DNA from 2 places in the Polaromonas sp. P1_A2 genome. Region 2 is predicted to be linked to the other one. Evidence: riboswitches for the same ligand, from Rfam matches in the RefSeq annotation. Region 2 holds a riboswitch; the other holds the start of a gene.
The links. Region 2 has a riboswitch for glycine ahead of AC1D09_RS23085 (D-amino acid dehydrogenase). Riboswitches for the same ligand answer to the same signal wherever they lie in the genome.
Positions count from the first base shown of each region.

Region 1: another riboswitch for glycine. It lies ahead of gcvT (glycine cleavage system aminomethyltransferase GcvT); the one in region 2 lies ahead of AC1D09_RS23085 (D-amino acid dehydrogenase).

Region 1 covers NZ_JBFTZI010000001.1:1,245,164-1,248,558, reverse strand. The annotation lists gene AC1D09_RS05955 (TRAP transporter large permease) at 1-1,145, shown strand, start outside; gene AC1D09_RS05950 (hypothetical protein) at 1,221-1,784, shown strand; glycine riboswitch at 1,791-1,896, shown strand; glycine riboswitch at 1,916-2,017, shown strand; gene gcvT (glycine cleavage system aminomethyltransferase GcvT) at 2,059-3,219, shown strand; gene gcvH (glycine cleavage system protein GcvH) at 3,269-3,395, shown strand, end outside.
Region 2 covers NZ_JBFTZI010000008.1:130,603-133,997, reverse strand. The annotation lists gene AC1D09_RS23085 (D-amino acid dehydrogenase) at 1-1,256, opposite strand, end outside; glycine riboswitch at 1,365-1,474, opposite strand; gene AC1D09_RS23080 (GrpB family protein) at 1,669-2,202, opposite strand; gene AC1D09_RS23075 (thioredoxin domain-containing protein) at 2,225-2,707, opposite strand; gene AC1D09_RS23070 (alpha/beta fold hydrolase) at 2,704-3,395, opposite strand, start outside.

The DNA of each region.
Region 1 (3,395 bases), on a different contig from region 2:
TGTTTTCTTCCATCAACAAGTTTCCGCTGGCAGCCATCCCCTTCTTCATCCTGGCCGGCAACCTGATGGAAACCGGCGGCATCTCGCGCCGGCTGGTCGAATTTGCCAAAAGCATCGTGGGCGGCATCCAGGGCGGCCTGCCCATGACCTGCGTGCTGACCTGCATGATTTTTGCGGCCGTGTCCGGCTCGTCGGTCGCCACGACCTTTGCCATAGGCGCCATCCTGATACCGGCGCTCATCAAGCATGGCTACCCCACCGCCTACGCCGCGGCCCTGCAGGCCACCAGCGCGGAACTGGGCGTGATCATCCCGCCGTCCATCCCCATGATTCTTTATGGCGTCAGCGCCGAGGTCTCCATCGGCGAGCTCTTTATCGCCGGCTTCGGCCCGGGCTTGCTGATCGGCTTCGCGCTCATGCTGTTCGTGCATCTGTACTGCCGCTGGAAGGGCTGGGGCAAGCACGATGGCGACGGCAGGCTGAGCTTCGGTAAGGCGGCCTGGCAGGCAGGCTGGGCGCTGCTGATGCCCGTGATCATCCTGGGCGGCATTTACGGCGGGATTTTCACGCCGACCGAGGCGTCCGCCGTGGCGGTGTTCTACGCACTGGTCGTAGGCGTCGTGATCTACCGCGAAATCAAGCTGACCGACCTCTACGCCATCCTGCGCAAGTCGGTGCTCTCCAGCGCCGTGATCATGTTCATCATCGCCAACGCCGGGCTGTTCGCCTTTTTGATCACCCGGGCCGGCGTGCCGGATGCCATCGGCCATTGGCTGGAGGCCGTGCTGCAGTCGCCCGCCCTCTTCCTGCTGGGCGTCAACGCGGCGCTGTTCGTCATCGGCATGTTCATCGAGACCAGCGCCGCCATCATCGTGCTGGCGCCCATCCTGGCCCCGGTAGCGGTGCATTTCGGCATAGACCCGGTGCACTTCGGGCTGGTGATGGTGGTCAACCTCGCGCTGGGCATGATCACACCGCCTTTTGGCGTGAACCTGTTCGCGGCCTGCACCGTCGCCAGGATATCGCTGGACCGCATCGTCACCCACCTGGTTCCCTTTGTAGTGGTCATCCTGGCCTGCCTGATGGTGATCACTTACGTACCGCAGCTGTCATTGGGCTTGCGCGACCTGGTCTACGCCAAATAGCTTTTTCGGGCAGGGGTTTCACGCGCTTGTCATCTGGGGGCCCGATGCTCAGGCTTTCATTTGAGGATGAAATCCATGCAGCTCCACAAAACCGACCGCGCCCGCGCCGAGCTCAGGCCCGGCGTGAGAACGCTTGGCCAGCGCGAGCGCACCCTGCTGCTGATGGCTGACGGCAGCAAATCCGCCCAGGATTTCCGACCGCTGTTCGACGGTGACGGCGAAGCCATTGCCCTGCGCCTGCTGCGCGAAGGCTTTCTGGAGGCGCATCCGGGCAAGACCTCCACATCGGCCGCAGCGCCCGCACCCGCGCCGGCACCCACACCCGCGCAGTTGCAGAACTTTCCCAGCCCCGAGACCACCCAGGCCATCCAGGTGTCGGCCGACCAGTTTGAAGGCAAGCGCTCGCTCGCTACGACGCGCATGTTCCTGTTCGACATCTGCGAACGCATGTTCGCCCGGCGAGATCCGGTCATGGCCGAGCGCTTTCGCGAAGCGCTGCGCAATGCCAAGGACCGCGAAAGCATGCTCACGGCCTCACGCGACATGATCGAGGAAATCGAGAAAATCGCGGGCCACGAGCGCGCCGACTCCATCAGCGAGCGCATCGCCATGCTGCTGCCGCAGCACCAGGCGGCCTAAGTTACACTTGCCGGGTCAGGAGAGAGTTTTCCCCGCGAAAACCGCCGAAGGCGCACGTACACCCCCTTTTGGTGCACTGAACGCTCAGGCAAAAGGACTGGCAACCGCCCTGCGGCGCACCACGCGGCAAGGCGTTCCCTACTGGAGAGAGGCCGTCGCCAGGACGGCCCACCGAAGGAGCAAACCCGCATCGCCGGGCGAATCTCTCAGGTAAAGTGGACAGCAGGGGCAACTCATGGATCCAGAACCTGTTTGCCCCTCCCCGGAGAATGCCTTGTCCGATTCGTCCACCTCTTCCGCCGCCCCCGAAAGCCTGCTGAAAACGCCGCTGCACGCGCTGCACCTGGAGCTGGGCGCGCGCATGGTGCCTTTCGCGGGCTACTCCATGCCGGTGCAATACCCCGCGGGCCTGATGGCCGAGCACCACCACACACGCCAGGCCGCCGGCCTCTTTGATGTGTCCCATATGGGCCAGCTGCGCCTGGTGGGCGCCGACGCCGCGGCGGCGCTGGAATCGCTGATCCCGGTCGACGTGATCGACCTGCCCGCCGGCAAGCAGCGCTACGGCCTGCTGCTCAATGACGAGGGCGGCATCATCGACGACCTGATGTTCTTCAACCGCGACTACGCCCATGGCGGCGACCTGTTCGTCATCGTCAACGGCGCCTGCAAGGTCGGCGACATCGCGCACATCCAGGCAAAGATAGGTTCTCGCTGCGAAGTCATCCCCATGCCCGAGATGGCGCTGCTGGCGCTGCAAGGCCCGCAGGCGGTCACCGCGCTGCAGCGCCTTGCGCCCGGCGTCGAAAAGCTGGTGTTCATGACCGGCGGGCGCTTCACGGTGGCCGGCTGCGACTGTTTCCTCACCCGCAGCGGCTACACCGGTGAAGACGGCTTTGAAATTTCCGTCCATGGCTCGCAGGCCGAGGCGCTGGCGCGCGCGCTGCTCGCCCAGCCCGAGGTCAAGCCCATAGGCTTGGGCGCGCGCAACTCGCTGCGCCTGGAGGCGGGCCTGTGCCTCTACGGCAACGACATAGACACCACGACCACGCCGGTGGAAGCCAGCCTCAACTGGGCCATGCAAAAAGTGCGGCGCACGGGCGGTGCGCGCGCGGGCGGTTTCCCCGGCGCGGACAAAATCCTGGCCCAGCTGGCCGACCCCGCCACGCTGGCGCGCAAACGCGTGGGCCTGGTGGCGCTGGAGCGCGTTCCCGTGCGCGACCATACAGAGCTGCAAGCCACCGACGGCACAAGCATCGGCGAAGTCACCAGCGGCCTGCTGGGCCCGACCATCAACCAGCCGGTGGCCATGGGCTATGTGAAACCCGAATTCGCCGCCCTGGGCACACGCGTGAACGCCATCGTGCGCGGCAAGGCCGTGCCCATGGAAGTCGCGGCCATGCCTTTTGTTCCCACCCGCTACTACCGTGGTTAAGCGCGGCTAAAACCTTCTTTCCCCACCCCTCAACCCTCCGGAGATTCTCATGACCGTCAAATACACCGAAGACCACGAATGGCTCAAGATTGAAGGCGACACCGCCACCGTCGGCATCACCGTGCATGCGCAGGACGCGCTGGGCGACGTGGTGTTTGTGGACCTGCCCGCCGTGG
Region 2 (3,395 bases):
AACGCAAAATCCACTTCCGGCACGCGCCCGCTCACGATGTCGGCAATCGCCGCGCCCGAGCCGCAGGCATGCGTCCAGCCCAGCGTGCCGTGGCCCGTGTTGAGGAACAGATTGGACGTTTTGCTTTTGCCGATGTAAGGCACGTTGCTGGGCGTGGCCGGGCGCAGGCCGGTCCAGAACTGCGCACCTTCACCGTCTGTCATCTCCGGGAAGAGCTGCTTCACGCGGCGGACGATGGCCTGGCAGCGCACCAGGTTCAGCTCGGTGTTGTAGCCGTTGAGCTCCGCCGTGCCCGCGATGCGCAGGCGATTGCCCAGGCGCGAGAACACCAGCTTGTACTCGTCGTCGGTCAGGCTCACCTGGTAAGAGGCCGCCTCGTTGATCACCGGCAGCGTCACCGAATAACCCTTGGCCGGGTAGATGCGCAGGCTTTGCCCCAGTTTTTTAGCCCAGGGCGCGCTGAAGGCGCCCAGGCACATCACATAGGCGTCGGCCTTCAGGGTCTCCACACGCCCGCCAGCTTCGCCGCTGCCTCGGGCGACCTGCACGCCGTCCAGTTGCCCGCCGCTGGCCTGCACATCGAGGATGGTGGTGTTGTAGAGAAACTTCACGCCCGCCTGCTCGCAGCGCGCGGCCAGCGCGGTGGTAAAGGCCTGGGCATCGCCCGACTCGTCGCTGGGCGTCATGCTGCCGCCCACGATGCTGGCGCGGCACTGCGCCAGCGCGGGTTCTATGGCCACACACTCTTCGGCGGTTTTCATGTCCAGCTCGCAGCCGTGCTCACGCATGATGCGCGCCGGCTCCTGCGCGGCGTCATATTCGGCCTGGCTGGTGTAGAAATGCAAAATGCCCTGGGTCTTCGCGTCGTACTGCAGGCCCAGTTCGGCCCTCAGTTTTTGCAGCGCGCCGCGGCTGTACATGCCCAGGTTCACGATCTGGCGGATGTTTTGCGCGGTGCGCGCCGGCGTGCAGTTGCGCAGAAACTCCAGGCCCCACAGCCACTGGTTCACATCGGCGCGCAGCCGGAACAACAGCGGCGCGTCCTCGCGCGCCAGCCACTGCAGCACCTTGAGCGGCGCGCCCGGGTTGGCCCAGGGCTCCGCATGGCTGACGGAAATCTGCCCGCCGTTGGCAAAACTGGTTTCCATCGCGGCCGCGCCGCGCCGTTCGATGACCGTGACTTCGTGTCCGCGCTGCGCCAGATACCAGGCCGTCGTGACCCCCGTGACACCCGCACCCAAAACCATGACTTTCATGGTGATTCCTTCTCAAGCAGAAATGGCAGTTGCGCAAGCGCCATGGCCTGGGGGTGCTTGAATCAAAAAAAGAATCATGGCAACCGCCAAGCCATCAGGTGCTTGCGGCCGCTTCCACTGTCCTTGTTACCTGAGAGATTCAGCCGCGGCTTGCGCTTGGGGCTTTGCTCCTTCGGTGCGCCGCACCTTGCATGCGGCGTCTCTCCAGACGGCTGTGTGTTTCCGGGCAGTACGGGACCTGAGCGATTATGGAAGTTTGCGCCTTCGGTGGCTGCCTTGCGGCAGCGCTCTCCTGCTTGAACGGCTTGAATTTACCACCTAAGCCCTGTTCGCCAAGGGCCCAGGGGGCATTAGTACAGGTCCAGCGGGGTGATTTGGCGGCTTAATAGTAGCCAGGGTGCAGACGGGGGCTTCAGCCTTCGCATACCGACCGCACAAAGGCCGCCTTGGCCTCGGTATAGGCCTCGCGGTCGGCCGGGTATTTGGCCGCCAGCTCGGCCTTGAGCGCCGCATAGTGCCAGGCCAGCGCGGCATCGGCGCGCAGCGCATCCCGAAATTGCAGGCGCTGCGCCCACACCGGGCCGCCGTGCACCACCAGGTGCAGGTGGTGGGTGCGGTGGCCGTCGGCCCAGCGCATCAGCCACTGGCGGTCGACCAGCGTCGCGTTGAATTCGGCCGAAGCCGTATAACCCTGCGCGCACAGCGGCGCCACCAGCGCCCTGGCCGCCGCCATGGAGGCCACACCGCCCAGGATGTCTATCACCGGCTTGGCCGCCAGCCCCGGCACCGCCGTGCTGCCCATGTGCTCAATCGCCATGAAGTCGCCGGGAAACAGCGCCAGCAGCCGCGTTCGCTCGTCCTCAAACATCGCGGGCCAGTGCGGGTCGTAGGCCCGCAGCGCCACCTCCTCGTGGATGGCGGCCTGCAGCGACTCGGCGTCCGTCATGGCCTTCACCGCTTTAGCGCCTTCAGCGCAGCGCCACCACGGCCCGGCGCGCCAGCACCAGGCGCTCGTCCAGGTAGGCGCCGTAAAAATCCGGAATCGCCGCGCCCACCAGCGGCTCGGCCAGTGCCTGCCCCTGCGGGCCCAGGAACAGCACCGTGGGCGTGAATGTCGCCTTGGCGGCCTTGGTCCAGGCGGCCGCCGTCGTGGGCTTGCCGTCAAAACCCGCCAGCGGCGTGCGGTTGTCGGTCACATTGAGCTGCCAGGCCTGAAGGCCGTTTTCCTGGCGCGCCGGCAGCAGGTAGTTGCGCCGCACCAGCTCGCAATATGGGCAGCCGGGCAGGGTGACCAGCAGCACCAGCGGCTCGCTGCCCGAGGCGGCCAGCCCGGCCGCCTCGGGCAGCGAAGCCGGCACGGGCAGGGCGCTGTCCTTGGCCTGGGCCTGCAGCGGCCAGGCCAGGCTGCCCGCCAGCGCGGCCGTGAAGCCGCGGCGGCCCACCGTCTTCATTCGGCGCACTCCAGCAGGATGCGCGCCAGCGCCGCGGGCTCGGTGACCATGGGGTCATGGCCGGTGGCCAGGTCCAGCACCCGTGAATTCGGCAGCCAGGCGCCGCCCCAGAATTGCGGGTCGCGCGCACGCAGCCGGCTGGGTGTGATGGTCGCCAGCGCCGGCGCGGTGCAGCTCACAAAAGTGCGCGGCACGGCCGCCACGCGCTGCACATCAAAATCCAGCGGCGCCTGGTAGGTGTTGCCCGGGTGCGGCGTCTGCCGGCGCTGCACCCAGTCGTGGTCGGCGCCCGCCAGGCCGTACACCTCGGGGTCGGGCGGCGGAAAGCTGAAGCAGGGCGAGGCCTGCGCCGCCACCATGCGCTTTTGCTGCGTGGCCGCATCGTGGGTGCTGCTCCAGCTTTCGCCCGGCTGCGGGACCACCGCATCCACATACACCAGGTGCTTGAGCCGTTCGCCCAAGCGATCCGCCACCGCCGTGCCTATCATGCCGGCGTAAGAATGCACGGCCAGCGTGACCTCGTGCAGCTCCTCGGCCTCGATGAGGTTGATCACGTCGTTGATGTGGGTATCGAGGTTGATCGCGGGCGACAGCAGGTGGGCCCGCTCGCCCAGGCCCGTCAACGTCACCGCAAAAGCCTTGTGGTGGTCCAGCTGCAAGACCTGCGCCACACGCCGCCAGCACCAGC